DNA from 3 places in the Gemmata obscuriglobus genome. Region 3 is predicted to be linked to each of the others. Evidence: riboswitches for the same ligand, from Rfam matches in the RefSeq annotation. Region 3 holds a riboswitch; each other region holds the start of a gene.
The links. Region 3 has a riboswitch for cobalamin ahead of GobsT_RS38620 (type II secretion system protein). Riboswitches for the same ligand answer to the same signal wherever they lie in the genome.
Positions count from the first base shown of each region.

Region 1 (10,149 bases), 3.4 Mb from region 3:
CGAAGCGATGTTCCCCGCCGACATGGAAACGGAAACCGCCGACGGGCGGATCGTGTGTCGGCCGCGCGGCGCTGCCAAGAGTGAGGCGTTCCCGAACGTGGCGGTCGCTGTTGCGGACGGGAAGGTGGCGGCGTTCGCGGCGTTCGCCGAGTGGGTCGGGATCGCCCTTCAAACGGTTCCCAAGAACGCGACGCCGGAAGCCGACGCCGAGGCCCGGAAAGCGGTCGCATGCGGGGCCGTTGCCGACGCCCTGGGCGTTCCGCGCGAGGGCTGCACCCTACAATCACTCGACGCGAACACCGGCGCCGCGCGGGTGACCGCGGGCGGGGCCGCGTTCCGCGTTCAGACGGCCCGTAACAAAGACGCGGTCGTCGCGACCACCCTGTGCGAGCCGGCCTGATGCGAACTGCCGACGAAGTCCTCTCCGCGCTGAGCGACGTGGTACGCCAGACGTTCCCCGACCGCGACTTTCCCGACGCGGTCGATGCGTCCACCCGCGCCTTCGGCGATCTGGGGCTGGCGTCCATCGACCTCGTCGTGCTGGCCGAGCGGCTGGACGCCCACTTCGGGCGCCGCTTGCCCTTCGGATCGTTCCTGAAGGGACTGCGCGACCGGGCCGCGGACGACCTCGAACTCGGTGATCTCGTCGCCTTCCTGCAACAACACGTCTGATACCGGGCGAAGAGGGAGGGAGCAAAGGCAACCTACCCCCCGGCCCCCTCCCTGAAGGGAGGGGGCCGGGCACGATGGTCCCGAAGCAGAAGGAACGCGCCAAACTTCGCGTTCGCCCGTGTCTTCCTCCCCTCACTTCAGGGAGGGGGGCCGGGGGTGGGTCCGCTCCGCGCCCCCCTCTCGCGCCGGGACCACTCCTCTCGGCGCCACCCCCTCCCTTCCGCCGGCCCACGGAAGCTCCGCTGACCGGGCCGGCGAGCACGGTGAGGGAGCCGGGGGGTAGGTTGCTCCGCGGGGCTCGCGCGGGTTACAACCGCACGGCACCACCTCGACTCGGGCCGCGGCGTGTTCGGCTGCCATCAGGTTAGTATGGTAGCGCGCCGCGTCGCGCGGGCAACGCGACCAATCCCCTCCGGGCAGCGGGCCTTTCCCGCTCGCGATGTGTAACGGGGGGGTACAGTGGGGCTAGCGGCAATCGACGGGGGCACAACCGGACGTTCGCGGGTACTTTCGCTGCCGATTCGCTACCCGTTCGCTGGCCGATCGCTACCACCGAACGGCGCCCGCAAAACCCGGATAATGCTCCCCGGTGAACGAGAGACGGTTTCGGATTTGCTCGGAAATTTCGCTGCAAGACAATGGAAAATAAGCACTTGCAGCAAGTTTGGATTTGAGAGGTTTTCGCCCCACGGATAGGGAATCGGCGCCGGTGGTTCTTTCAGAAGCCGTTGGAGCTTCCAGAAGTGCCGCAACAGACCGGATTGGTACCACACCGCACGTGAGCAGTCATGCCCGAAGTCGAAGTTAACGGCACGCGCCTCTTCTACCAGCAGGACGGCACGGGGCCGGACGTGGTACTCATCCACGCCGTCACCAGCAACCAGGCCGTGTGGGTGCTGAGCGGGTTGCCCGAGGCGCTCGCGACCGAGTACCGCGTCACCACCTACGACATGCGCGGCCACGGAGCCAGCGCCCGGCCCGCCACCGGGTACACGTCCGCGGTGATGGTCGAGGACTTCCGCCAGCTCCACGCCGCACTCGGGCTCAAGCCCGCGGTGCTGGTCGGTCACAGCTTCGGCGGGGTGGTGGCGATGCACGCCGCGGCCGTCGCGCCCGAGTGCGTCGCCGGCGTGGTCCTCTCGGATTCGTTCTTCCCGGGGCTGAAGCACGTCGAACCGAACTTCGGAAAGATGAGCATCTGGGTCGATCTGCGCGAGCAGTTCGCCAAGGTGGGCGTCGAACTCGGCGAGACGGTGGACTTCTCCCGGCTGTTCCGCGAAACCGCCGCCCTGAGTTCCGCGAAGTTGAAGGAGCTGGAAGACATCTTCGGTCCGTTCGGGCGCGGGTGGCTGCGTCAGCTCCCGAAGCTCGCGGAAACGACGTGCGGCGAAGAGGTGCTGACCGAGGCTGGGCTGACCGCCGACGTTCTGGCCGGCATCCGTAAACCGGTGGTCGCTCTGTACGACGAATTCTCCCCCTTCCTTGCAACGTCGCGTTGGCTAGAACAACACCTTTCGGGGTGTACGGCCGAGATCATTCCGGCCGCGAAGCACCTCGCGATGTTCGATAACACCGCAGGCTTCACCGATGCCGTCCGACGGCATCTGAAACGCCTGAGCCAATGAGATGAACGGAACTCGTTCAACAGGGTGGTGGAGCGGCCCCCCTTTTTGTGGGCGTAACCAGTTTCGCACTGGGCTGTTTCACAGTATTCGTCGGCCTGTGGGCGGTGGGCACGTTTCGGACGGTTGAGCGGGTCGTTGAGGTTGAGCGAGTGGTCGAGGTCGAGCGGGTCGTCGAGAAGTTGGTCGAGCCGCCGCCCAGCCCAAGCTACGCCGATTTAGTCGTCACGCTCCGAAACGCGCCAATGGTTTTGGACGGTGATTTTGGTAATTACTTTGTGGAGGAAACGCGCAAAATCCCGGGCGTCGCGCAAGTGTCAGAGGGTGTCGTCGGCTTGGTGCACGAGATGCGCAGCAACGGAAATGTCAATGATACCCCCTTTATGATCCAGGGATGGCAACCGGATAACTTCTGGTACGGCGATCTGAAGGTCACTGCCGGTCGGCGGTTGGAAACCAAGGACCGACACAAAGTGCTGTTGGGCCAAAAGTTGGCCGAAAATCTTCGGAAGGAAGTTGGTGACAAAGTCGTCTTCGTCGCCGATCCCGAGCAACCGTATGAAGTGGTCGGCATTTGCAACAGCCTGGACCGTTCCGAAAACTACAGCGCAATCGTTTCGCTTGCCGACGGACAGGCCCTCACGGGCAAGCGTATAACCGGGTTTAGCGTTCGAGTCGCGGCTGGCATGGCCGACATTGACGCCGTGAAGCAAGCGATCGAGGCGCTCCGTGACCCGCGTGACACGAACGCACGACTTGAGGCCTTCCGTCCCAACCGGCGCTGAACGGCTCGTTACCCCGCGGCATTATCCCACCGGCTTGTAGGCATGTATTTCGCAGCTTTTATCCTGAAGAACCTCACGCGGCGCCCCGTCCGCACCGCGCTCACGGTGCTCGGGCTGGCGGTCACCGTCGGGAGCATGATCGCGCTGCTCGCCGTCAGCCACAACGTCGAGCGGTCGGTGGAGTCGGCGTTCGACACGCGCCGGGTGGACCTCGTCGTGCTCCAGGCGAACAAGCCGCTGGGGCTCGACAGCGATTTCCGCGAGTACATGGTCGAGCAGGTGCGGTCCTGGACCGACGTGGTGGACCGGGTGTCGGAGGGGGTCGTCAGCACCGCCAACACGATCCGCGACAGCGGGTCGGTGAACGAGAACACGTTCTTGGTCCAGGGCTGGAAGCCGGACAACTTCGGGTTCGAGGACATGGCCCTCCTGTCCGGCGAGATGCTGAAGGCGGAGGACACACACAAGATCATGCTCGGGGAGAAGCGGGCGAGCGCGATGGGCAAAAAGGTCGGCGACACGGTCACTTTCGTGGCCGATCCGGAGCACCCGTACACGGTGGTGGCCGTCTACAAAAGCCCCGTGGTCTTTGAAGACGGCGGGGCGATTGTTCCGTTCGCGGACGGTCAGGCGCTGACCGGCAAGCGGGTCACCGGGTTCTCGATCCGGGTCAAGCGCGGCACCGCGGACGGGGCGGCCGAGATCGCCGCCGTGCAGCAGCGGGTCGCCGACCTGCGCGACCCCAAAGACCCCACGGCTCGGCTCGACGCACAACCGCCCGACAAGTACGTTCAGTCGGTTTCGCAGCTCAAGCTGATCAAGGCCGTGTCGTGGCTGGTGTCCGCGATCGCGTTCGCGGTCGGCACGATCACCATGCTGAACACGATGGCGATGTCGGTGCTGGAGCGCACGCACGAGATCGGCATCCTGCGGGCGGTCGGCTGGCCCCGGTCCCGGGTCATCCGCATGATTCTGGGTGAGGCCGCCATGATCGCCTTGGGCGCGACCACGGCAGGGCTGCTGATCGCGTTCGTGGGGATGCAGTCGCTCACCCTCTCGCCCAAGGTGAACGGGTTCATCGAGCCGGACCTGTCCCTCATGGTGATCCTGGAGGGGGCGGCGATCACCCTCTTGATCGGGTTAATCGGCGGCGCGTACCCCGCGTACCGGGCGGCCCGGCTCCTGCCGACGGAGGCGCTGCGCCATGACTGACCGCCCCGCCGACTACCTACTCTACGGCGAGCAACTCGCGAAGACGTACCCCGATGGCGACGTGCGCGCGCTGAACGGCGTAACGCTGGGTGTGCGCGCCGGGCAGCACGTGGCGATCACCGGCCCGTCCGGGTGCGGCAAATCGACGCTCCTGAACCTGCTCGGGGTGCTCGACACGCCCGTCGCGGGGGAGGTGTACTACCGCGGGGAGCCGCTCTCGAAGTGCCCGAACCTGAACCACTTCCGCGCCCGGCAGATCGGTTTCGTGTTCCAGTCGTTCTTCCTGATCCCGACGCTGACGGCGAAGGAGAACGTGCAGGTGCCGATGTTCGAGGGGCCGGCCCTTTCCGCCCGGGCGCGGGCGAAGAAGGCCGAGGAACTGCTCGAACTGGTCGGGATGAGCAAGCGGGCGAACCACCTGCCGGTTCAGCTCTCGGTGGGCGAGCGGCAGCGGGTGGCGCTGGCCCGGTCCCTGGCGAACGACCCCGCGATACTGCTGGCCGACGAGCCCACCGGTAACCTCGACTCCGACAACGCCGTCAAGGTGCTCGACCTGTTCGCGTCGCTCCAGAAGGCGCGCAACCTCGCGCTCCTGGTGGTCACCCACAGCGACGAGGTGGCCCAGCGGGCCGACCGCGTGATCCGCATGAAAGACGGGCGCGTGGTGAGCGACTCCGCGAACGGCCGCGCCGCGCCGGCCGGCGGGCCGGGCTGACGGCCGGCGCGGTTCGCCTTGTCCGCTGGCGGTTGTGGGTTTAATCTCCGGGCGCTCGACGGACCCGGAGGTGAGCCCGATGCGCGTCGCGATTGTGATTCCGGCCCGGTTCGCGTCCTCGCGACTGCCCGGCAAGCCCCTGCTGAGGGACACCGGCAAGTACCTGATCCAGCACGTTTACGAGCGGGCGTGCGAGGCTAGGTGCGCCGACACGGTGGTCGTGGCGACCGACCACGAAGACATCCGTGCCGCGGTGGCCAGTTTTGGCGGGCGGGTCGCGATGACCCGCGCCGACCACCCGTCCGGCACCGACCGCGTGGCGGAGGTCGCCGCGACCCTCACGGCGGACGTGGTCATTAACGTACAGGGGGACGAACCCCAACTGGAACCGGACGCGATCGATCTGCTGGCCGACCTGATGCGTGACGGGTCCGACATGGCCACCCTGGCGGTGCCCATTCCAGACCTCGAAGCGTATCGCAACCCCAACGTGGTGAAGGTGGTGTGCGACGACCGCGGGCGGGCGCTGTACTTCTCACGCTCGCCGATCCCGGCGGTGCGGGACGACGAGCCGGATTTCGCCGCGCGCCCGGCCCGGTTCCTCCAACACCTCGGTGTGTACGCATACCGCCGCGAGTTCCTGCCGCGAATCGCCGCGACGCCGGCGCACCCGCTGGAACAGTCGGAGAAGCTGGAGCAACTCCGCGTGCTCGGCACCGGTGGTACGATCAGCGTCGGGGTGGTGGCGCACGCGCACCGCGGGGTCGATACCCCCGCGGACTACGCCGCGTTCGTGCGGTGGTACCGCTCGGCCGACGGTAGCGCCCGGCGCGCCGCCTGACCGCGTGGCCGATCCGTCGGCGGGCGCATAAGTCAGATTCGTCTCGACAGGTTCGTGCCGGCGTGCGGCGCGACGAAAAGGGAAGCCGGTGCGATTCCGGCGCAGGGCCGCTGCTGTGTTCGGCCAGGGTTCGGGCACCCGCCACTGTGATTCGTCATGGGAAGGCCGCCCGCTGCCCGCTACGAGCCGTAAGCCAGAAGACCTGCCTGTCGTTCACCCGTTCGGTGCCTCGGAACCAGGCGACCGGCCGACAGGCGCTCCGTGCGCGTGCGCACCCGTTTGTCCGCTTTGGCCCCCTCCGCAGGCACCCGGTTCGCCCGTCCCGGCGAACAAGGAGCCGTGCGTGTCTATCGACTACCCGTCCCGTTTGCCGCGTGTTCTTCTGCTGATGTCGCTGGTTGCGGCCGCGGCCCTTGTACGCCAGCTTCCGCACCCGCAGAACTTCACGCCGGTCGGGGCTCTGGCGATCTTCGCCGGGGCGTGCTTTGCCGACCGGCGGCTCGCGGTTCTGGTTCCACTCGCCGCTTTGGTTCCCGGCGACCTCACTGCCGGGATGCACGTGCTCGTGCCGGCCGTGTACGGGAGCCTCGCGCTGAACGTGTTACTGGCACGCCGGCTCCGGCTCCGGCGGACGGCGGCCTCGACCGCGGCGGTCACGCTCCTCGGGGCGGTCCAGTTTTTCGTCACCACCAACTTTGCCACCTGGCTGGTTTTTTACCCGCACACGCTCGGCGAGTTGGTGTCGTGCTACGTCGCCGCGGTCCCGTACTTCCGCAACACCCTGCTCGGGGACGCTACGTTCGTGGCGCTGCTTTTCGGCGCGCTGGCTCTGGCCGAGCGCGCGCTCCCGGCCGTCCGCGAGCCCGTGCCCGCGGCGGCGAACTGACGGAGGCGGTCGTGCGAATCGTGTCCCTGCTCCCCAGCGCCACCGAGATCGTTTGCGAACTCGGGCTCGGCGATGCGCTCGTGGGGGTGACTCATGAGTGCGACTATCCGGCGTTCGTGACCGCGCTTCCCAAAGTGACCCGCACGCTGATCCCGCACGATGCCATCAGCCGTGAGATCGACGCCCTGGTGCGCGAGCGACTGCAAACGCAACGGGCGCTCTACACACTTGACCTGCCGACGCTGGAGCGTTTGGAGCCGGATTTGATTGTGACCCAGGCGCTGTGCGACGTGTGCGCGGTGGCCGAAGCCGAGGTGACCGCGGCGGCCTGTACGCTGCCCGGCCGGCCGCGGGTCGTGAACCTCGAACCGACCTCGTTGGGGGACGTGTTCGACACGTTGCACTTGGTCGCCGACGCGGCGGGCGTGCCCGCACGGGCGGACCTCGCCGTGGCCGCGCTGCGTGAACGGATCGGGACGGTCGCTAAGCGTTCGGAGCAGGTGACCGCTCGCCCCCGGGTGGTCGTGTTGGAATGGCTCGACCCGCCGTTCAGTTGCGGGCACTGGACCCCGGAACTGGTTCGACTGGCCGGGGGCGACGAGGTGCTCGGCGTGTCCGGCGGGCCGTCGCGCACGCTCGCCTGGGCGGACGTAGTCGCGGCGCGGCCGGACGTGCTATTGGTTGCGTGCTGTGGCTTCTCGCTGGAGCGGACGCTCGTCGATCTTCCGGCGCTCCGGGACTGCCCGGGATGGGAGGCGCTTCCGGCGGTTCGTTCCGGGCGAGTGTACGTCACCGACGGTAATGCGTACTTCAGTCGGCCCGGGCCGCGCCTCGTGGACAGCGCCGAGATCGTCGCTCACGCGCTCCACCCGGCCCTTCACCCGCTCCCGCCGGGACTGCCCACCGCCCGACGGCTGACGCGCGAAGAGATCGGGAACGCGCGGCCGGTGACCGTATGAGGCCGAAGGTGCTGCTGTCGTGGAGTTCGGGCAAGGACTCCGCCTGGGCGTTGCACGTTCTGCGACAGCGCGGTGAGGTAGAGATTGTTGGGCTGGTGACCACCCTGAACGAGGCGTTCGGGCGGGTCGCGATGCACGGCGTTCGGGCCGAACTGGTCCGCGCGCAGGCCGAGGCCGCCGGGTTGCCACTGTGGGCGGTCCCGTTGCCGTGGCCGTGCTCGAACGACCAGTACGAGAGCCGGATGCGCGGGCTCGTAGAACGGGCGAGAGCCGCGGGCGTCAGCGGGCTCGCGTTCGGTGACCTGTTCCTGGCCGATGTCCGCGCCTACCGCGAGCGGCAGTTGGCCGGGTCCGGGATTGAGCCGCTGTTCCCGCTGTGGGGTTCTCCGGCGGACACGCCCGCGCTGGCGCGGGAGATGATCGGCGCAGGGCTCCGGGCTACGCTGTCGTGCGTCGATCCGAAGCAACTCACCCGGCAGTTGGTCGGTCGGGAGTTCGACGCGCGGCTTTTGGCCGAACTGACGCCGGGCGCCGATCCGTGTGGGGAGAACGGTGAGTTTCACACCTTCTGTTACGCCGGCCCGATGTTCGATCGGCCGATCCCGATGCGGGTCGGCGACACGATCGAACGGGACGGGTTCTGCTTCGCGGACCTGCTGCCGGGCGCCGCACCAGAGTGAACCGCCACATTTGCAGATGTTGCGGGTGGCACGTTCCAGGCGACCCCGTTCACTTTTCGGAACAACGATTCGCACCGGAAACGCGGGAGGCTCGGTTCGCGCGCCCGTGGGGCCGTGGGTGCCCCTCTGGATTTTGGCCCGTTATTGGTTTTCCCAAAACCCCTTCCACTCCGGCCCCGCTGCTAATGCCCCCAGTTCGACAAACGGTGCCACATGCCCCAGATTCCATCTCGCCCCAGTTTGTTTCATTCTGATGTTGAGCAATTGCTTAACCGTTCCCTCCACCAACCCGCTTCCAATCGACTGCCCCCGCCGCAAACGCACCGCATAATTCAACCGCCCCTGTTGGCCACAAAAGTAATTCAATACGCCGCCCAAGGCGGCTCCGTCGCCTCCGGCGGGCATCTGCCCGGTCAGTTCTCCGATCCAGTCCACCAACCCGGGATATCCGTCTTCCAGCAGCTTCGACTTGCCCCGGACAAACGCCGTCGCGGCTTGGACCCCGGGACCGAACACCGCCTTCGCCCCGCTGGCGAGGTACTCCGCCCCATGCCAGAAGTCGAGGACCTGGGTCGCGTCACGGAAGTGCTGCTCGGACACGTTCCACAACCACTCGGCCCCATCCCCCAGTACCGTCATTTGGCTCGAATCGGTCCACTCCAGTCGCGTGGCCTCGTCGTGACACCGCTTCCCGAACAGGCTCGCCTCCTCCACGGCCGCGATCACCGACCGCGCCAACGGGGTTGGCAGGTCGCGTCCCTCCCAGTCCATCGCCGTGGTCGGCGCACTTCGCTCGCGCCGGGCAAAAACGGCCATCTTGAGATCCCGCCAACCGTCCTCCACAGTGTTGACCTTGCCCGCGTCGATGTGCAACTCGCTGTCCACCGGCCGCTCGGTCCTGGCCGCGGCTTGGGCTCGGGTGAAGACTTCAGCGGTCGAGCGGTGTTGCCGGGTGGCGGTGGCCTGGGCCGCCGTGGCGTGGCAGAGTTGCCGGATGGTGTTGTCGTCCAATTCCCAGCCGACCACCTCGGCCAGAGTCACTTCGGCTTTGGCGAAGGACTGTTGGACGCCCAGCAAGACGGCCATCCGACAGGCGCCCGGGGTGACGTAGCCGCTGAGGCCCAGCCCGCGATCGGCTCCGAACTCGCCTTGCCCGCAAGTGGGGCAGTGGAAATACCTCCGCTCCAGCTCAATCGGACCAACGGCGGTCACAACCGTTCGGGTGTGCGGTCCTTTGGAGCGCCCGGGGTGCGTCTTCGCGCAGGTGCGGGCGCGCCCCCTTTTTGCTCGTCCTTCTCGATCCGTGAACCCAAGGCGGCACCGAGTGTGGTCCGCAACAGTTTGCGCCCTTGATCGAGTGCATGCTTCTCGCAGGCGGCCAGGACCGTGCCGTCGGGAGCTTCTTGGGCCAGACGATTCAGGTCCGTGAAATAGCCCAGCAGTTGTTCCAAGGCCAACCGTTCGGATTCGGTACTGTATTCTATAGTCAGCGTCGGCATCAGTATCCCTCCCAGATTGCCACGGCTTCCCCAGCCGGCTCCCATACCGTTCACAAATGCCAAAATCCAGAGGGGCACCCTGGGGCCGTTCCGCTGATTGTTCCCGTCCCGGCGGGCGATATACTGATAGTTTGGTACCGTCGCACTCCAGGAACCGTTGCTCGATGACCAAACACATCTTCGTGACCGGGGGCGTCGTAAGCTCACTCGGGAAGGGTTTAACATCGGCATCGATCGGCCTCTTGTTGGAGGAACGCGGATTGCGGGTGCGGCTTCAG
Region 1 covers NZ_CP042911.1:6,917,984-6,928,132, forward strand. The annotation lists gene GobsT_RS28595 (polyketide synthase dehydratase domain-containing protein) at 1-400, shown strand, start outside; gene GobsT_RS28600 (acyl carrier protein) at 400-672, shown strand; gene GobsT_RS28605 (alpha/beta fold hydrolase) at 1,461-2,297, shown strand; gene GobsT_RS28610 (ABC transporter permease) at 2,447-3,079, shown strand; gene GobsT_RS28615 (ABC transporter permease) at 3,122-4,291, shown strand; gene GobsT_RS28620 (ABC transporter ATP-binding protein) at 4,284-5,006, shown strand; gene kdsB (3-deoxy-manno-octulosonate cytidylyltransferase) at 5,086-5,847, shown strand; cobalamin riboswitch at 5,880-6,071, shown strand; gene GobsT_RS28630 (DUF6580 family putative transport protein) at 6,191-6,733, shown strand; gene GobsT_RS28635 (cobalamin-binding protein) at 6,745-7,692, shown strand; gene GobsT_RS28640 (Dph6-related ATP pyrophosphatase) at 7,689-8,372, shown strand; gene GobsT_RS28645 (ISKra4-like element ISGob7 family transposase) at 8,514-9,746, opposite strand; gene GobsT_RS28655 (CTP synthase) at 10,036-10,149, shown strand, end outside.
Region 1: another riboswitch for cobalamin. It lies ahead of GobsT_RS28630 (DUF6580 family putative transport protein); the one in region 3 lies ahead of GobsT_RS38620 (type II secretion system protein).

Region 2 (10,149 bases), 640 kb from region 3:
GCAATCGCCCTGAGCGACGACGGAGCCTCACTGCTGCGGTTCAACACAGCGTCGCCCGGTACCGTCACCACACAGGCCATCAGCACCGGCTCGCTGGCCGCGAACGAGGTGCTGGTAGGGATCGATTTCCGGCCCGCCACCGGGCAGTTGTACGGGCTAGGTGTCAACGCCACGGCCGACACCGCCACCCTCTACCTGATCGACCCGCAGACCGGCGCACTGACGGCGGTGGGCACTCCGAGCTCGATCACCTTCTCCGGCGTCGACTTGCCGCCGGCGACGGCGGGCTACGGGCTCGACTTCAACCCGACCGTGGACCGGCTCCGGGTGACGACCGGCTCCGGGCTCAACTTCCGCGTGAACCCGAACACCGGCGCGCCGGCGGCGGCCACGGTTGACGGTGCCATTATCGGCCTGCCGGCCGGCTCGACCGGTGTCTCGGCGACGGCGTACACCAACTCGTTCGGCCAGCCCCTCAGCGGCGGGGTTACGACCCAGTACACGCTCGACGCCGCCAGCGACAGCCTGTTCATCCAGAACCCGCCCAACAACGGCACCCAGACGGCACGGATCCCGATCACGGTCGGCGGCGCGCCCATCGACTTCACCGACGTGAACGGGTTCGACATCCCGGCCGGCGTTCGCGTGGGCACGTCCAACACAGCCGTCACTTCGGGCACCGGCTACGCCGCGCTGACCGTGAACGGGGTCACGCGGCTCTACGCCATCAACCTGGTGACGGGCGAGGCCACCAGCCTGGGCAGCGTCGGGGCGGGTGCGACCGCCCTGGCCGGGCTGACGCTGGCGGCCGCCCCGGCCGGCACCATCTCGTTCGGGCTCACGACCTTCAGCGCCACCGAGGGCGGAGCGGCCGTTGTCACCCTGTTCCGCTCCGGCGGTTCTAGCGGCGAGGTGACCGTGACCGTAACCGTGACGGGCGGCACCGCGACCGCGGGCACGGACTTCGCCAGCGGGCCGTACACGGTCACCTTCCCGGACGGTGCGACGGCCGCCACGCTGACCATCCCGTTCACCGACGACACGCTTGCGGAAGGGTTGGAGACCGTCACCCTTGCGCTCTCCGCCCCGACCGGCGGGGCCGTGCTGGGGGCGCTGACGACCGCCACGTTGAGCGTCAATGATAACGACACCGCGGGCGCCGGCTCGGTGGCGGCCGGGCCGGTGGTCGTCATCACCCGGGCGGACGGCACCTCCACGACCGTCACCCCGTTCGCCGGGTTCCAGGGCCGGGTGACCACCGCGTCCGGTGACGTGAACGGCGACGGGGTGAACGACGTCGTCGTCGGGGCGGGCGTGAACGGGCACGTGAAGGTGCTCGACGGTAGCACCGGGGCCGAGGTGCGCTCGTTCTTCCCGTTCGCGGGCTTCACCGGCGGCGTGTACGTCGCGGCCGGCGACATCAACAACGACGGGTTCGATGATGTCATTGTGGGGGCGACCATCAACGGGCACGTGAAGGTGTTCGACGGCAAGACCGGGGCCGAGGTGCGCTCGTTCCTCGCGTACCCGGGCTTCCCGGGCGAAGTGCGGGTGTCCTCCGGCGACATCAACAACGACGGGTTCGACGACATCATCACCGGGGCCGGTGCGAACGGGCACGTGAAGGTGTTCAGCGGGGCGACCGGGGCCGAGATCCGGTCGTTCCTGGCGTTCCCCGGGTTCACCGGGGGCGTGAACGTGGCGTCCGGCGACGTCGATAAGGACGGGACCGACGACCTCGTTGTGGGGGCGGACGCCAACGGACACGTGCGGGTGTTCAGCGGGGCGACCGGGGCCGAGATCCGGTCGTTCCTGGCGTTCCCGGGGTTCGCCGGTGCGGCCCGGGTGGGCGCGCGGGACGTCAACGGGGACGGGGCCGCCGACCTGCTCGTGGGCGCCGGCCCGGGCGGCTCCGGGCGGCTCCGCACCTTCAACGGGGTGACGCTCGCGCTACTGTCCGAGGTGGCGCTCAGCGACCCGCTGAACCTCGGCGTCTTCGTCGGCTGATCGCGCCCGCGAACGTTACCGCGGGCGGAGCGCGTGGAACACCAGCCCGGTGAGCTGGAACGCGGTCGCCAGCACGAACGCGGCGCCGAACGCCCGGGCCGCCGCGCCGAACGCCAGCCCCCAGCGCCACGGCCGGCGGACGGGGTCCACCACCGCCGGCCCGGCCGGGCGGGCGCGAGGGGTTTCGGCCGAGCCGTCGGCCCGCAGTTGGGCGAGCTGCGCCCCGATCTTGTCGAGGTGCTGCTGGAGCGGCGCCAGCTCCCGGCGCACGCTCTCGGCCGCGGCCCCGGTCACGTGGGCCGCGGCGATCGCTTTGCGCAATCCGTCGCATTCCTGCCGCAACCCCTCTTGCGCGGCCCGGGCGACCGCCAGCCGCAACTCGACATCGGCCAGTTCGCTCGCCGCCCGGTGCGTGTCGGCCTCGCGCAGAAGCGCGTCAACCTCCTTACGCACCGGCAGGCGCGCGGCCGTGAGTGCGGCCGTGGCCTGGTTCAGTTTGGCTTGCAGGTCTCTGAGCGATGCCTCGCTCGCGGTCGCGGCCCGCTCCTTCTCCAGCGCCACCGCCGCGGTGGCGCGCTGGGTCAGCAGCGGGGCCACGCGCGGGTCCGCGTCCACGAGCCGCAGCGCTTCGACCGGGTCCGGCGCCCCGCCGTCCGCCCGGCGCGCCTTGAGCGCCTCGGCGCGGCGCTCGAGCAGCAGCCGCTCGGGCGTGCCCCGCGCGAGGTCCGTTTCGGCCCGAACGAGTTGGTCGCGGAGCGCCGCGTCCCCGCCGCTGGCGTGGGAGACCACCTTCAGCGTCTTCTCTTGCAATTTCATTTCCGACTGCAACGCGGATTCGACTTGCTCGAGCTGGCTCACCCGCTCGTTGCGAGTCTTGTGGTCGCGGGTGGCCAGTTCCTCGACGAACCGCGCCACGATCCGGTCGAGTACCGCCGCGAGTTCGTCCGGGGCGTCGCCGAACAGCGCCACGGTTACGATGCCGCTGTCGGCCGCTTCGACGGTGAGCCGGCGCTCCAGTTCGAGGACCGCAGACCCGTCCGCGGCGTCGGGCGCTTCGAGCGCGCGGGTGAGCAGGGCGCGGTCGCGGAACAGGAACGCGGCCCGCTGCCGCTCGGCGTCGGACACGGCGGGCTCGCCGGGCGCCGGGCGCAGCAGCACCCGGGCGGTGGCCCGGTACGCGCCGCTCGGGTGCTCGTCGGGCGCGTCGACCAGGCTTATGAGACCCATGACCAGGGCCGCGACGAGCCCCAGCGCCAGCCCCGGGAACCACCACGGGGGCGGAGGCAATCGGAGCGGTTCGGGGGCGGGAAGCGGTTCGGGAGCAGGAGCGGGGGCTGGTGCTGGTTCGGGCGATGCGTCAGACACGCGGGTTCGCTCCTTTGGTACGCGGCATAAGGGGTGCGAAGTCGCCCGGCGCGTGGCCGTGCGCGAACGGTTCGCGGCGCCCGGTCCTGGCCCGGCGGTACACGGCTGATGGCACGCCCCGGTGTAACGGCGGCGGGGGAGTTCGCGCCCCAACAAATCGGGAGGGACTGTACCGCGACCGCGCGGCCGTTGGGTAGGCCAACTTGGCGGCGGCACGCGCCCTAGAATGCACCGGGCTGCCGTGCGACCGTTCAGGAGGGGCGGGTGGAAACCGAGCGCGTACTGTTGCTGGTCGGGACCGGGGTGATTTCGTTCGTGCTGAGTTACGTGGGCGCCGCGGCGGGGCTGATCCTCGGCCACCTGCGCCTGCCGCTTCTGGTGTACGTGCTGGGGAACCCGATCGCCGGAGCGTCCACGAACTTGGCCGTGTCCGGGGCCGGGGCGCTGGCCGGGTCGCTGAAGCACGTCCGCGACGGCCGCGTGTCGGGCAAGGTGCTGCTGATGATGGGCCTGCCGTCCATGATCGGGGCGGTGACCGGGGTGCTGTTCTTCGTGTCCGTCAGCCCGGTGTGGTCGCACGTCGTGATCGGGGCCATGCTCGTCTACTCGGGCGGGGAACTGGTCCGCGCCGGCCGCAAGGAAGAGAAAGGGGCGGCGGCCCCGGCCGGGAAACCGGGCCGGTGGCTGGCCGTGTGGGAGATCGTCATCGGCCTCATTCTGGGTGCGGTGGCCGCGATCACGGGGCTGATGCTCGGGACGATCCGGCTGCCGATGATGATCCGGTGGCTGCGCATCGACCCCGCCGTAGCGGTGGGGAGCAACATGGTGATCGGGTGCGCGACGGCGGTGGCCGCCGCGATCACCGCGTGGGGCGCCGGCGGCGGGTTGCACCCGCTGAGCCTGCTGATCGTCGGCCCGCCGACCATCCTCGGCAGCTACTTCGGCGCCCGGAAGACCGGGAAGCTGTCCCCGGCGAAGTTGAAGCGCCTGGTGGGCTGGGTGGTGGCGGGGTCGGGCGTGTTCATGATGGCCCTGGCGGCGCCGGCGCTGCTGCTGCGGTCCCCGTCCGGTGCCCCGGCGCGCGGGCCGACCGAGGACCTGCCGGACCTGCGGCCCGAGGCCCCGCGCCCGCCGCACACGTCGATGGGGTTCATCGAACTCGACGACGACCCGGACGACGATCCGGACGACGCACCGGATAATTGACCCGCTGTACCGGTGCCGTTCGCTGCGTTGCCGCGGGTCGCGCGTTCGGCACATCGGGCATTTCCCCACCGCATTTCCCCCATTTAGAGCTTCCAGAAGTTTTCCACTCCCCGCGACCGGTTCCGGGCAAGCGGTCGGCACCGCATTCGTGCCCGAAAAGCGAACTCGCCTGCACATAAAATTCGCCGCAACTCGTTTGAATTGAACGCATTGAGTCCCAATTACCGCGTTCGAACTCTGTCGTCTCGGTGCCCCGCTCCTGTGCTTGGGGGTGTGGGATTCGGTGGTAGCTGTGCCCCAGCGAACTGCCACCGAACGACCAGCGAATGGGTAGCGGATGTCCAGTCGGGTCGCTGACGTGGCGCTGTAACCCCCGTTACAGCGCCGCAACCGGTTCCAACCCGCGTAACGCGCATGGCTTGCCTGCCCCGTACCCGCGGCGCCCCGTTTGCCCCGGCGCGCGGATTTGGTTGCGGCCGGCAGCGCGGAACGCCGATGATGGTGATTGTCGTCGGTTCGGCCGCGCCTCGCGCGGCTGACTAAAAGGGAACCCGGTGGAAATCCGGGACTGCCCCACGCAGCGGTAACGGGAACGACCGCCGTCACACGCACTGGCCCAGGTGGGCCGGGAAGCGACGGCCAGTAGGTGTGCGGTTCGCCGCACCCGCCCGAAGTCCGAAGACCTGCCGCCGACCCGCGCCGCGCACACCCTGCGCCGCGCGGACACACCCGTGCCTTCGAGGGGAAGGCGGCGGGCGGCCGGCACACGTGCGCTCGCGCACGTACCCATCCGCCTGTGCTCTTTCCCCGCGCGCACCGCGTTCACCGGGAGAGAGCCGTGACCACCCCCGCCATCGACCTCACAATCACTCCCCCGCCCGCGGGGCGCCCGCGGCTCCCCGATTCGCCGTCGCTCATGCAGGTCCGCAAGCGGAGCGGCGCGCTCGAAGACGTTAACGTGAACAAGATCGTCCGCGCGGTGCAGCGGTGCAGCGGCGGGCTCCCCGGCGTGGACCCGATGCGGGTCGCGGTGAAGACCATCGGCGGGCTGTACGACGGGGCCACCACCGCCGAACTCGACCGCCTCTCGATCCAGACCGCCGCCGGACTCATTTCGGAGGAGCCGGAGTACTCGCGGCTCGCGGCCCGGTTGCTCGCGACCTACGTCGATAAGGAGGTTGCGAACCAGGACGTTCATTCGTTCTCGCAGTCGATCGCGGCCGGGTACCGGCACGGGCTGGTCGCCGGAGGGACGATGGCGTTCGTCGCCGCCAACGCCCGCAAGCTCAACGCCGCCGCCGCCGAGCCCGCGCCGGACCTGTTCGAGTACTTCGGGCTGCGCACCGTGTACGACCGGTACCTGCTCCGGCACCCCGACACGCGCCACGTCATCGAGACGCCGGCGTTCTTCTTCCTGCGGGTGGCGTGCGGGCTGGCCGAGTCCGCCGCGGACGCGATCGAACTCTACCGGCTGATGTCCGCGCACCGTTACCTGCCCAGCACCCCGACGCTGTTCAACTCCGGCACCGCGCGGCCGCAGATGTCCTCGTGCTACCTGCTGGATTCTCCCGCCGATGCCCTCGAAGCCATTTACGACCGGTATGCCGACGTTGCGAAGTTGTCGAAGTTTGCCGGCGGGATCGGGCTGGCGTACCACCGCATCCGCTCGCGCGGGTCGCTGATCCGCGGCACCAACGGGCACAGCAACGGCATCGTCCCGTGGCTCAAGACGCTCGACTCGTCGGTGGCGGCGGTGAACCAGGGCGGGAAGCGCAAGGGCGCGTGCTGCGTGTACCTGGAGACGTGGCACGCGGACGTGGAAGAGTTCCTGGAGCTGCGCGACAACACCGGCGACCCGGCCCGGCGCACGTACAACCTGAACCTCGCCAACTGGGTGCCGGACCTGTTCATGCGGCGCGTCGAGGCGGGCGAGCCGTGGTCGCTGTTCGACCCGAAAGCCGTCCCGCACCTGACCGACCTGTTCGGCGCCGCCTTCGACGCGGCCTACACCGACGCCGAGGCAAAAGGCCTGGCCGTGAAGTCGGTGCCGGCCCGCGACCTGTACGCGCGGATGATGAAGACGCTGGCCGAGACCGGCAACGGGTGGATGACCTTCAAGGACGCCTGCAACCGCGCGTGCAACCAGACCGCCGAGCCGGGCGCGGTCGTCCACAGTTCCAACCTGTGTACCGAGATCGTCGAGGTGACATCGGCCGGTGAGACCGCGGTGTGCAACCTCGGTTCGGTGAACCTGGCCCGGCACGTGACGCGCGACGGGTTCGATTTCGCCGCGCTGGCCGAGACGGTCCGCACGGCGGTGCGGTTCCTCGATCGCGTCGTGGACGTGAACTTCTACCCCACCCCGGAGGCCGCGGCGTCGAACGCCCGGTGGCGTCCGGTCGGGCTCGGGGTGATGGGGCTTCAGGACGTGTTCTTCAAACTGAAGCTACCGTTCGACGCCCCCGCCGCGCGCGAGCTGTCCCGGCGCATTCAGGAGGAGATTTACTACCACGCGCTGGCGACCTCCTGCGAGTTGGCGGCGGCGCGGGGGCCGCACCCGTCGTTCGCGAGCACCCGCGCCGCGGCCGGTGTACTTCAGTTCGATCTGTGGGGCGTGGAGCCGACCGACCCGGCCCGCTGGGCGGCGCTGCGGGAGCGGGTGCGCACGACCGGGCTCCGCAACTCGCTGCTGGTCGCGATCGCGCCGACGGCCACCATCGCGTCGATTGTGGGCGCCTACGAGTGCGTGGAGCCGCAGGTGTCGAACCTGTTCAAGCGGGAGACGCTGTCCGGCGAGTTTCTTCAGGTGAACCGCTATCTGGTGGACGATCTCAAGGCGCTCGGGCTGTGGACCGACGCGGTCCGCACGAAGATCAAGCTCGCCGACGGCTCGGTTCAGTCACTTTCGGAGCTGCCCGCGGGGCTGCGTGCGGTGTACCGGACGGCGTGGGAGGTGCCGCAGCGGGGGCTCATCGACATGGCAGCCGAGCGCGGGCCGTTCATCGACCAGAGCCAGTCGCTGAACCTGTTCCTGGAGAGCCCGACCATCGGCAAGATGTCGTCGATGTACATGCACGCGTGGAAGAAGGGGCTCAAGACCACGTACTACCTGCGCTCGCGGCCGGCGACCGCCATCGCGAAGACGACCGTGACGCCGACCGCCGCGCCGGCCGACACGTCGGCGGTCTCCTGCTCGCTCGAAAACCCCGGCGCGTGCGAGGCGTGCCAGTGAGGGCCATTCGGTAGTCTCAAGTCAGCAAGTCGAAAGTCATAAGAACGCGTGGCGGAATGAGCCCCGCTCGTGTTGGCGCGGCGGCCCGAGATGAGGGCGTGGCACCAAAACTCGTTGAAGGAGCCAAGAATATTTTGACAGGATCAACAGGATAAACAGGATTTAGAATTCATCTGCCTTCATCCTGTTTATCCTGTTGATCCTGTCAAAAACTGCCTTCGTAAGCACGAGGGCGGCACGGACCAAAACGCAGCCACGACCATCCGCCCATTCCGCCCCTGTTCGAGAGTCTCGGTTAACGCAACCACAGCCAGCCCGAGATAAGGGTGTTCGGCGTCAAGGCTTGATGAAAACTAAAGAGTTGTTGACAGGATTAACAGGATCAGCAGGATTTAAAATTTGTCTGCCTTCATCCTGTCTATCCTGTTGATCCTGTCAAAAATTGTCTTCGTAAGCGCGAGGGCGGCACGGACCAAAACGCAGCCACATCCATCCGCCCATCGTTCGACAGTCTCGGTCAACGCAACCACACCCGGGGCGCGAATCCCCGGTTCACCGACGGCACGGAGGCCGTTTTATGCTCCTCGATCCCGGAATGAGTCTGACCCTGCGCCCGATGCGCTACCCGCCGTTCTTCGAGATGTACAAGGACGCGATCAAGAACACCTGGACCGTGGACGAGGTGGACTTCTCCACCGACCTCGCGGACCTGCGGGGGCGGGTGACGCCCGCCGAGCGGCACCTGATTCACCGGCTGGTCGCGTTCTTCGCCACCGGGGATTCGATCGTCGGCAACAACCTGGTGCTGAACCTGTACAAGCACGTGAACGCGCCGGAGGCGCGGATGTACCTGTCGCGACAGCTTTACGAGGAGGCGCTGCACGTCCAGTTTTACCTCACGCTGCTCGACAACTACCTGCCGGACATGGCCGCACGCGAGGCCGCGTTCGCCGCGGTGGACAACATCCCGTCCATCAAGCTGAAGGCCGATTTCTGCTTCAAGTGGATCGACTCCATCGAGGGGCTGGACCGGCTGGAAACCCGGGCGCACCGCCGCGCGTTCCTGCTGAACCTGGTGTGCTTCGCGGCGTGCATCGAGGGGCTGTTCTTCTTCGCGGCGTTCGCTTACGTGTACTTCCTGCGCTCGAAGGGGCTGTTGCACGGGCTGGCGACCGGCACCAACTGGGTGTTCCGGGACGAGAGCGCGCACATGGCGTTCGCGTTCCGGGTGATCGACACGGTGCGGCGCGAGGAGCCGGACCTGTTCGACGCGGAACTGGAAGCGCAGATCGTGGCGATGCTGCGCGAGGCGGTCGAGTGTGAGACCGCATTCGCCCGCGACGTGCTGGGCCAGGGGGTCGCGGGCTTGTCGCTGGCGGACCTGCGCAGCTACCTGGAGTACGTGGCGGACCGGCGGCTGGAGTCGCTCGGCATCGCCCCGGTGTTCGGGGCTAAGAATCCGTTCGGCTTCATGGACCTGCAAGACGTGCAGGAGCTGACCAACTTCTTCGAACGCCGGGTGTCCGCCTACCAGCTCGGCGTAACCGGCGCCGTGGCGTTCGAGGAAGAGTTCTGATATTAAGGCGGCGCGTGTGATACGCATGGATGAGGTCCGTCTGGCCGCCACGGCCCTCGACCCCCGGTGATTCTGCCCGATGTGTATCTCGTTCCGCCGTGCTATAATAAATGACTGCGACAATTGCCACTATTGACATCACTTCCGCTTGTATTATTTACTGTCGCACGGTGCACCGGCACTGACGATCGATCGCGCGGAGTGGGTGTGGCGCGCTGGAGGCTGGTTCGGCGGCCGCACGCAAGGAATCTTCACACAGCCTTCACGCGACGCGCTGTTGCCCCGGTAGCCTCTTGCGGTTCGTGCTCAAGACTGGTAAGAACTTACAGACTCTTACCAGTCTTGAGAATGCGGGCACGGTGCTTCGAGCACTAAACACTGGTTCGGCCACAGAAGGCCGAGGGCGATGGCCGCGGCCTTCTGTGGCGGGCGTGCGGCACTTCGCAATTGTCGCCAAGCGAGACCTGGCGTAGAGTTTTAGACCCGCCGGGCCAGCCGTCCGACGGGCTCATCGTTCGCAACCAACTGTAAGGAGGCTCACATGTTCCGAATGATCTGTGCCCTGTCGCTGGTGTGTTTCGCCACCACGGCCGGCGGTGCCGACCGCAGGGAGAAGGCCGCGCAGTTGCATAAGGAAGTGGCCGACCTGCGGGCGCAGCTCGCCGCCAAGGAGGCCGAGCTGAAGCGGTTGGAGGACGTGACGGCCGTGCCGTTCGTGTTCGCCGAGAAGATGAAGGTGGGGACCGCCGGCCCGCTCGGGTAC
Region 2 covers NZ_CP042911.1:1,965,522-1,975,670, reverse strand. The annotation lists gene GobsT_RS08270 (DUF4394 domain-containing protein) at 1-2,007, shown strand, start outside; gene GobsT_RS08265 (GumC domain-containing protein) at 2,023-3,372, opposite strand; gene GobsT_RS08260 (sulfite exporter TauE/SafE family protein) at 3,637-4,578, shown strand; cobalamin riboswitch at 5,074-5,283, shown strand; gene GobsT_RS08255 (ribonucleoside-diphosphate reductase subunit alpha) at 5,495-7,810, shown strand; gene GobsT_RS08250 (ribonucleotide-diphosphate reductase subunit beta) at 8,388-9,386, shown strand; gene GobsT_RS08245 (hypothetical protein) at 9,928-10,149, shown strand, end outside.
Region 2: another riboswitch for cobalamin. It lies ahead of GobsT_RS08255 (ribonucleoside-diphosphate reductase subunit alpha); the one in region 3 lies ahead of GobsT_RS38620 (type II secretion system protein).

Region 3 (10,149 bases):
GACTGCTTCTTCGTGCTGCGCGCGCAGCCGGCTGGCCCGTTTTTGCGCTCCCGGTCCGCCCGAACCGCTCTCGCCCGACCCGGCGAGAAGGAGCCGACCCGTGCGCCGTTCGCGTCCGCAGTCCTTTTCACAATTCGCCTCACGCCTTCAGACGCGCCGCCGCGCGTTCACGCTGATCGAGCTGCTGGTCGTGATCGCGATCATCGCCATTCTCATCGGGTTACTGCTGCCCGCCGTCCAGAAGGTCCGCGCGGCGGCAGCGCGGATCAAGTGCGCCAACAGCCTGAAACAAATCGGACTTGCGCTGCACAACCACGCCGACACCAACGGCGGCCGGTTCACCGTTTCGTCGATGAAGTCGTCTCCGAACGTCACGTTCACCGATTGGTACTGGTTCGGGTTGATCACCAACAACACCTCCACCCCGCGGGTGATGGACCCGAGTAAGGGCATTTTGTCCCCCTACCTCGAAGGGAACCGGGCGATCGTGCAGTGCCCGAATTTCTCTCCTGAACGATTCGCACTCCGATTCGACGTTCCGGTCGCCAGTTACGCGTACAACGACAACTTCAGCAGTTGGGACGTGGCGGGCGAGACGATCGTGTCGGTGAGCAACCGGCGTGGCACGTCCGCAACGATCGCGTTCGCGGACTCGGCCAACGCACCCAGCAACACCCCGTTCGACAAGCTGACCGAGAACTGGTACCTGTCGTCCCCGTCGCAAAAGTACCCCAACGTACACTTCCGGCACGACGGGATTGCGAACGTGTGTTTCGCCGACGGGCACGTCGAGACCCGCACCCCGACGATTAACGGGGCACCGTCCTGGGAGAACCCGGCCGCGACGGTCCTGCGCAATAAGGAGGTCGTCTGGGACATCGGAGCCAGCGACATCGAGTTCGGTAAAGAGTGAAGCTAGCCCAGACCATTCACAGTAGTGCTCACGTGTCCATAATTCTCAAGGTGCGTAATCCCTGGGGGGATTGAGAATTTCTGATTGAGTGTCAAGTCAAATATTGCGCGAGCGATCACTGATATTAAACTATCAATATCTTCGCAAGCAACTACCTCGCAACCGTTTGTGCCGATATCGTGAATGGTCTGGTGAAGCTAGCCGTGAACCCTTCTGTGTCTGGCATCGTCCATCCCGGCTCCGACGGACGAGCAGCCGCGGGACACCGGGTTCCGCCCCTGCCGGATCGGGTGCGTGGCGCCGTGCCGGACACCGGGGCATTAGCCCCCGGCGCGTTGACGGTGGAGCGGGGTGCGATATCTTGGAGAACGCTGGACGGGTTCCGTGCCGCCCCATCGGGCGGCGCGGACGAAGAGGGAAGCCGGTGCGATTCCGGCGCAGGGCCGCTGCTGTGTTCGGCCAGAGCTTCGCGCAACTTGAGCCACTGCGGGCGACCGCGGGAAGGCCGCGTGAGGCTCGCTAAGAGCCGTTAGCCAGAAGACCTGCCCGTCAGCGATTCCACTGTTCGAGGCCCCGGACCGGGCCGGCGGACGGGCGACTGCTTCTTCGTGCTGCGCGCGCAGCCGGCTGGCCCGTTTTTGCGCTCCCGGTCCGCCCGAACCGCTCTCGCCCGACCCGGCGAGAAGGAGCCGACCCGTGCGCCGTTCGCTTCCGCAGTCCTTTTCACAATTCACCTCACGCCTTCAGACGCGCCGCCGCGCGTTCACGCTGATCGAGTTGCTGGTGGTGATCGCGATCATCGCCATTCTCATTGGGTTACTGCTACCGGCCGTCCAGAAGGTCCGCGAAGCGGCGGCGCGAACCAAGGGCCAGAACAACATGCGGCAGCTCACCCTCGCCGCGATGAACTTCGAGTCCGCTCACGGCACCCTCCCCCACGCCTACGAGCTTCAGACCGCCGACTACCTTCAGGCCAAGTACCTGTTCGGGTACGCGACCTCGGCCCCGCCCAGTTACGCGGTCGTCTCGGTGGACCCGACCCAGGGGATTCTCAGCCCGTACTACGAGGGCAACAACACCATCAACGTGTCCCCGAAGTTCGACGCGCTGCGGTCGAGCATCGCCCCCGTGTTCCTCGGCTCAACGGGGGGGTACGCCTACAACCGGAACCTGATCTCGAACCCGGCCAGCCCGCAGTCGTACACCGTCAAAGTGCCGGTGAAGGGGCGGACCATTTCCACCATCCCCGCCACCTCGCAGACGTACATGTTCGCGGAGGTGCTGCTGCTCAACTCGAGCGGGAGCCTGACGGAACAGGGGTCGTGTATGTTCGGCTCGCCGCTCATCACGAACCAGGCGACGAGCAGCTACGGCGCGGCGTTCTCGCCGTTCTGGTGGAACGGCCAGTCGATGGTGTCGTTCGTGGACGGGCACGTGGAGCTGCGCGGCCCGATGACGCCGGAGCCGTCGGTAGCGCCGTTCTCCCAAACCACCTGGGACACGGCGAAGACCACCTACAAGTCCATTCAGCTCGGCTTCCTGCCGCACGCGGCGGACGGGCGCTACACCACGGACTGAACCCGCGGGCCGGCCCCCCTGTCGTTGCAAGGAGCTGCGCCGCGTGCGCGGCTCCTCTTATTCCCAATTGGGCTGCCGCTGATGAGCCACGTCGTTCTGCTGGGCGATTCGATCTTCGACAACGCTCTCTACGTTCCGGACCGGCCGCCGGTGATCGAGCAGGTGCGCCGCGGGTTGCCCGCAGGTTGGAAGGGCACGCTGGTCGCCGTGGACGGGGCTACCGTTGAGGGCATCGCGTTGCAACTGCCGCGCGTGCCCGCCGACGCCAGCCACCTCGTGCTGAGCATCGGCGGGAACGACGCGCTCCTGGCCGCGGGGCTCTTGCGCGAGCCGGCCGTGACCGTGGGCGACGCGCTCGCCACCCTCGCGGAGGCGCTGGCCGAGTTCCGCACCGCATATCAGCGGATGTTGCAGAGCGTCCTCGCGCTCAAGAAGCCGACCGCCGTTTGCACCATTTACGACGCGATCCCCGTGATCGGTGCCGCGGAGCGGGCCGCGCTGGCGGGGTTCAACGACACCATCGCGCGGGCCGCCGTCGGGTCTGGGCTGCCGCTCGTCGATTTGCGGGTGGTCTGCGACCACGCCGACGACTACGCGCCGGTGTCGCCCATCGAGCCGTCGGTGGTGGGCGGGGCGAAGATTGCGGACGCCATTTGTCGAATGATTGCGGGCCACGACTTCGGCGTGGCGCGAACGGTGGTGTGGGTGTGACCGACCGGAGCAGGCGTTGCGTTCTGCGCGGTTTTGCACGGGCACGAATCGCGCCGAGCACACGGGCGGGCCTGTCTCGGAAAAGCCATTCTTTCGGTTTATTGTTCTAGATTCGATCTGGTGTGCTTCACACCAAACAGCCGGACCACCCGGCACACACTACCACGTCTTGTTTTGAAGGTCTCGTATGTGCTCTCCCGTTTCGCGCTCGCGGCGTGGGTTCACGCTAATCGAGCTGCTGGTCGTCATCGCCATCATCGCCATCCTGATCGGGCTGCTGTTACCGGCCGTGCAGAAGGTGCGCGAGGCCGCGTCCCGCATGAAGTGCCAGAACAACCTCAAACAAATGGGGCTGGCGTTCCACAACTACAACGACACGGCCAACAAGCTGCCCACCGGGTGGGTCACGACCGCCGCCACCAAGCCCAACCCGGGTTGGGCCTGGGGCGTGCTGATCCTGCCGATGCTCGAGCAGGACAACATGTACAAGTCGCTGGCCCCGGACCTGGTCACCCCTGGCACGGCGCCGGTCAACTCGCTCACCCAGAGCAAGCTGGCGGTCTTCCGCTGCTCCTCCGATCCGGCCAGTGACGACACCCACCCGGGGTACCAGTCCTACGCCCGTTCTAACTACGTGGTGAACCGCGAGGTGACCGGGCCGGACGCCAACAACAACCCCACCAACCTGACGATCCAGACCATCAGCGACGGGTCCAGCAACACCATCCTGGTGGGCGAGCGGGACTCGGTCATCACCAGCGGGGCGGTCTGGCCCGCCCGGTCCAGCGTGTCGTCGGCGAGCTTCGAGGGGCGCCCGGGGCGCGGGCTGAACGTCAAGCACTCGAACGTGACCAGCCCCGGCTCCGACTGCGCCCGGCTCGGGTTCACCAGCCAGCACTCCGGCGGGGTCAACTTCCTGCTGGGCGACGGGTCCGTGCGGTTCATCCGCCAGAGCATCGACGCGGACCAGTCGGCGGACCAGTGCGCGTACCCGGCCGCCACCGGCAACTACACGTTCCAGAACCTGATCCACCCGTCCGACGGGTACCCGATCAGCGGCAACTTCTGACGCCCCTGCGGGCACGCACTCGGAGCCGCGGGGGGCCGCGGCCCTCTCCCATCATCCCCGGCGCCCGGCGCGGCGCCGGCACACCGAGGACGACCATGCGCAAATTCGGGTACACGATCCGGGCCGCCGGTTTATTCCTGTTCCTCGCCGCGCTCGCTGGGTGCGGCGGCGGCGGTGCGTCCGTCGAGGGGACAGTGACGTTCAACGGCGAACCGGTCGATGAGGGCGGCATCAACTTCGTGCCGGTCGACGGAAAGGGCACCAAGATGGGTGCCGAGATCAAGAACGGGAAGTACGCCGTACCGTCCGACCGCGGCGCGCAACCGGGCAACTACAAGGTCGAGGTCTACTGGAACAAGAAGACCGGTCGGACGTTGACGGACACCGCCGACACCGGCGCCAAGACGAGTGAAACGAAGCAGGTGATCCCGGAGCAGTTCAACACCAAGACGACCCTGACCGCCGACCTCAAGGGCGGGAGCAACGCCGCAGTCAACTTCGACCTGAAAGGGACCGCAGCGGGCGGCAAGGGTAAAGGCCCCAAGGCGGTCGGGGACTGATGTCAGGTTCGTTTGATTCGTTGCCGGGGTAACCGGCGCGGGTGCCGGATCGGGCGCTTCGCCGCACGCGGCGCACGTGTTTCCGGCCCGGGTTGCGTGTCGCCATCACGCCGGATCGGGCGTTGCGGCGGCGAACGCCTTCGCGGTGTCGTACAGCTCGAAGTAATCGACCGCGAGGCCGTCGCGGAACCGCCACCGGTTCGCGACGTGCGTTTCCGCGGTTTTGCCCGTCTTGAGGTTGCGGAACGCACACACCCCGAACACCGCCACCCGGTCCCCGAAGGCGATGATGTCGTGTACGGTGTAGTGGACCATCTCCCATTCCGCGCTGAGGGCGGAGAAGTACCCGCGGGCCGCGTCCTTCCCGGCCCGCGCGGCCGAGAACTTCATGCCCGGGGCGCCGTCCGCCACGGAGCGCATCTGGATGTCGTCGGCCAGGAGCGCGACCCACGTTTCGACACTGCGGCCGCGCGAGTCGTGCCACTGCTGGTATGCGTTCCGCAACTTCGCGACGACCTCATCACTCGCGCTCACGGTACGTCTCCTGGTTGCCTGTAGGCGAATACCCGTTGTTGGGGGCCGACCGATTACGCAGCCGCAGTTGCACCGCACTGCGCTGATGCGCCCGAAGCGTGAGTGACGGCAACCGTTGTCCCGTGCGTGTGCTTCGAGTTTATCCCGGTACCGAACCGCGGCCACGTGTTCGGTCGGCGGTCGGTGCGGGAAGTCGTACCGAAGCGTGTGGGCGAGATCCCAGCAGGCGAACGTGTTCGCGCTGCACTTTCTGACGAGCCACGACCGCAAGGGAGCGGGGAACGTATTGCGCTCCCTTGCGGTCGCGGCTCGTTCCCAAACGTTACCAACACCCCAGCCGTGCAATTAGACTTATGCCCGCAGCTTATACCGTGCGTTTATGAGGTACAAGCGAAAACGCGGACGGCCGCTCGTCGAGTCACTCGACGAGCGGCCGTCCGCGGAAACCGGCGTGGGTGCGACTAGTGGTCGTGCCCGGCGCCGAAGAACTTGCTCTTCGGGTCACCGCGGCTCCACACATACGCGACCAGGTCCAGCACCTCGTCGCGCGACAGCTTGTCCAGCAGCCCCTTCGACATCATCGACGTCGGGGCCTTCTTCTGCTCGGCGATGTCGGCACGCTTGATCTCCCGCGGCTTGGCGCTCGCCAGCGGGTTCTCGATGACCTTCACCACGCCGTCCTTCTCCTCGACGATCATCCCCACGAGGGCCTTCTCGTCGTTCAGGACGAACCGGTGCGCGGCGTACTTGTCGTCGATCCGCTTGGACGGCTCCAGGATGTGGTCGAGCACGTCCGCCGCGGTCTTGAACACCTTGGGGTCGAGCTTGGCCAGGTCCGGGCCGAACTCGTTCCCCTGGCCGCCGAACTTGTGGCACGCCACGCATGTCGCCACGGTGAACATCTGCCGCCCGTTGGCGAAGTTGCGGCCGCCCTTCATCTCCATCTCCTGCACCGCGTCGGCCAGCTCTTCGAGCTTCCACTCGGTGCGCGGGCGGTTGAACTTCAGCAGGTCGTCCTTCACGGGCAGCGGGTTCTTCGCGAGGTACGCCTCCGGGTTCTCCTGGTACGCCTCCAGGTCCGCGACCACGTAGAGCGCGCCGTGCATCCGCCGCCAGTGGCCCGGGTACGTGCAAACGTATGGGTAGATGCCCGGCTCCTTCGGCGCGGCGAACTTCAGTTGCTCGCTCTGCCGGGTCTGGAGCAGCTTGCTCTTCAGCAGCACCACCCCGCTCGGCATGTCGGGCACGTACTGCTTCGCCGCGGCGGCCGGCGTGGTCGCGAACGCCTCGGCCGCCGCGCCCACCTTTTCGAGATTGCCGGGCGCCACGATCACGAAGTTGTGCGGCATGATGTCCGTGTTCTCGAACACGAACTCCACCGGCTTGCCGGCCGCCACCACGAACCGCTCCTTGTCGTAGCTCATCTGGTCGAACAGCGTGCCCACGCGGATCACGCGGACCCCGATGTCGGCCAACTCCTTGCGCGCCGCCTTGGCCGCGGCGGGGTCGAGCAGTGCCGCGAGGCTCTCGCCGAGCTGCATGAAGTCGAGGGCGGTGGGCGCGGTGCGCTCCGCCACCGGCAGCGAGCGGATGTACTTCAGCACCACGTCGAGCGTGGCCTGCGCCTCGTCCTTCGGCCAGTCGCGCGACTGGATGCGCAACAGCGCCTGCACCGCCGCGGCGCGGTCGCCCTCGTCGCCGAGGAACTTCGCGATCGCCTTGAACGCGTCCGCTTCTTGGCCGCGGACGGTCGCCAGCGCGAACATCGCGGCCCGGCGGATGACCCGGTCCGGCGAGCCGCTGCCCACCTTGAACTCGGCCTTATCCTTCGGGGCCGGGTTCTTGACCGCCTGGAACACGGTCCGCTTGTCGGCGTCGAGCACCCGCACCACGAAGTTGTTCAGCCGGCTCCCGAGGTTGCCGTCGGTGCGGTTCCACACCACGACCGTCTCCACCGGCACCTCGCGCCCGAGGTCCACCTCCCACCACGGGTCGTCGGTGCCCTCCTGGGTGTGGGTCGAGGTGCCGTCGTTGTACGCCCCGCTCGTCTTACCATCGATCGCCCGGCCCGCGGCCCCGCCGGCCCCGGTGCTGCTCTGGGTCGCCTTGCCCTTGAGGGCGGCATTCGCGCCTTCGGAGAACACCTGCACCTCGGCCAGCGTGAGCGTGCGCTGCTTGCCGGGCAGCTCGATGCGCACGTACCGGCCGCTCACGCTCTTGCCGGCCGCGACCGTCTTCGCGAGTTCCGGCGGCAGCGCGGTGAGCAGTTCCTTGACCTTCGGGTACAGGGCGGCCCGCGCGCCGGGGTCGCGCACCATCGGGGCAGCGTTGATGAAGTCCGTCAGCGCGCCCACCGACTTGGTCGCCGCGGCCCACGCCTGCTCGACGGCGCCGTCGGCGGCGATGAGCGCCACGTGCCCCATCTGCCGGGTGGTCGCGGTGCGGCCCTTCTGGGCGAGGCCGGCCAGTTCGGCGCGGGCCGCGGCCAGTTCAGCCTGGGGCCGCGAGGTCAACAGCCGGGCCAGATCGAACGCCACGCTCTCCTCCGTGGCGGCGGACTCGTCGTGCTGGGTGATGACGTTGACGAGCACCGCCAGTTCCGGCTTCTGGTCCTGCTTCGCCAGGGCCGCCAGCGCCTCGCGGCGGAACTCGTCGCGCACGCCCGGGCGGAACAGCAGTTCCAGGTACACGGCCGGGGTGCGGTCCATCTTGAGCAGGTCGTCGGTCGCCACGGACTTCAGGAAGTACCGGGCGCCGGCGGGAGTGGTGAACTTGATCGGCCGCTTATCGGCGATCGCCTTCTTCACGATCGGGTCGAGCGCCCGCATCGTCTCCTTCGCGACGTGCTCGACGAACTGGTCCGCCGGCCGGTCCTGCGCGACGAAGACCACCTCGGCGGCCTCCGGCACCGTGTAGAAGCTCGCCGCCCGGACCGCTTCCAGGCGCACGCGCGGGTGCGCGTCCCCTGCGAGCTTCTTGAGCAGTTCGAGCGAGTCCGGCACGCGGTCGCGCCAGTAGCACAGCACCCGCACCGCCGCGGCGCGGGCGCGGAAGTCCTTCGACTGGAGCACCTGCTTCAGCAGGGCGGTGTCGACGACGTTGTGGTACTGGTGCAGCCACAGCACTTCGAGCTGGAAGTGCTCGTCGGCTTCGGCGTTGCGATTAAAATTCGTCGCCCCTTGCCTCATCATCAGATCGAGCATGGCGAGTTGGAGAACCTCTTTCGAGTCCCGCGCGCCGAGTTCGATCTTGGCGCGGGCGCGGACGCGGTCCTCCGGGTGCGCCAGGAGCTTCACGAGTTCTTCGGTCTTCTCGCCGCTGATCTTCGGCGCCTGCGAGGGCTGGCGGCCGTCGTAGGTGACCTTGTAGATGCGGCCCTTGGTGCGGTCGCGGCTGGGGTCCCGCAGGTTGTGCTGCATGTGCCCGATGATCGGGTTCTGCCAGTCGATGAAGTACAGCGCGCCGTCCGGCCCGGTCTTCGCGTCCACCGGGCGGAAGTTCGGGTCGCTGCTGCTGAGGATCGGCTCCTGCTCCTGGCCCGTGATGCTCCCGCCCAGGTCCGAGAGGCGGTACCGCAGGATGCCCTGGAACCCGATGCAGTTGGTGACGATCAGGTTCCCCTCCCAGTCCGCCGGGAAGTGCTGGCTGGAGAGGATCTCGATGCCGCCGCACGGCCGGGTGCGCTGCTGGTACACCTGCGGGGTGCGGCCGTGCTTCTGCGGGTACGGCAGGTGGCCGCTGAACAGCGCGGCGTGGTACGGGTTCGCGCCGGTGCCGTCCACGACGATGTCCTGGCCCCACTTGTCGAACACGTGCCCGTGCGGGTTGGCGAACCCGTAGGTCACGTACACGTCGAACTTCTGGGTGCGCGGCTCGTACCGGAACACGGCCCCGTTGGCGACCCGCTTCACCGGCCCGTAGGGGTCTTCGACCTGCGAGTGGTGGAACGTCCCTTCCTGGAAGTAGACCGCGCCGCCCGGGTCGAGGGCGAAGCTGTTGGAGGTGTGGTGCGTGTCCGCGGTGTCGAGGCCGTGGAGGACGCGCTCGCGCACGTCGGCCTTGTCGTCACCGTTGGTGTCCTTGAGGAACACCAGCTCCGGCGCCTGGGCGACGAGCACCCCGCCGTTGTAGAACTCGAACCCGGTCGGGTTCTGGAGCCCGCCGGCGAACTCGGTCATCTTGTCGGCCTTGCCGTCGCCGTCGGTGTCCTCGAAAATCAGGAGCTTGTCGTTGTACGGCTCGCCCGGCTTCCAGTGCGGGTAGCTGGGCCACACCGCCACCCACAGCCGGCCCTTCGCGTCCCACGCCATCTGCACCGGCTTCGCCAGCTCCGGCCACTTCTCCTCGCTGGCGAACAGTTGGACCTTCAGCCCCTTGCCGATCGTCATCTTCTGAATGGCCTCTTCACCCGAGAGGAAGAGGTGCGTGCCGTTCGGGCCGGCGCCGGGCTTGTTGGTCGTGACCGGCACCTCTTTGGGCAGGTTGCTGTCGTCGGGCTTCGCCTCCTGCCCCTTCGCCGCGGCCCAGATCACCTTGTCGCGGTTGGCGGTCATCACGTCGAGCCGTTCCAGCTCCTTCTGCACCACCTCGTAGTTGCTCTGCCCGCCGACGAACTTGAGCCACGCCCGGCCGCCGTAAGTGGAGTAGCCGTCGGTGACGCGGTACCGCTGGTACCAGTGGAACGCCTTGTCCTGTACCGCCGGGCGGAGCTTCTCAAACAGCTTCTCGTCCAGCTTCCCTGCACCCGGGAAGAGGCCCCCATCGATCACTTTGGCGAGAAGCTG
Region 3 covers NZ_CP042911.1:1,322,920-1,333,068, forward strand. The annotation lists gene GobsT_RS05310 (DUF1559 family PulG-like putative transporter) at 101-913, shown strand; cobalamin riboswitch at 1,274-1,477, shown strand; gene GobsT_RS38620 (type II secretion system protein) at 1,610-2,491, shown strand; gene GobsT_RS05320 (SGNH/GDSL hydrolase family protein) at 2,573-3,202, shown strand; gene GobsT_RS05325 (DUF1559 domain-containing protein) at 3,390-4,271, shown strand; gene GobsT_RS05330 (hypothetical protein) at 4,367-4,831, shown strand; gene GobsT_RS05335 (nuclear transport factor 2 family protein) at 4,937-5,365, opposite strand; gene GobsT_RS05340 (PVC-type heme-binding CxxCH protein) at 5,827-10,149, opposite strand, start outside.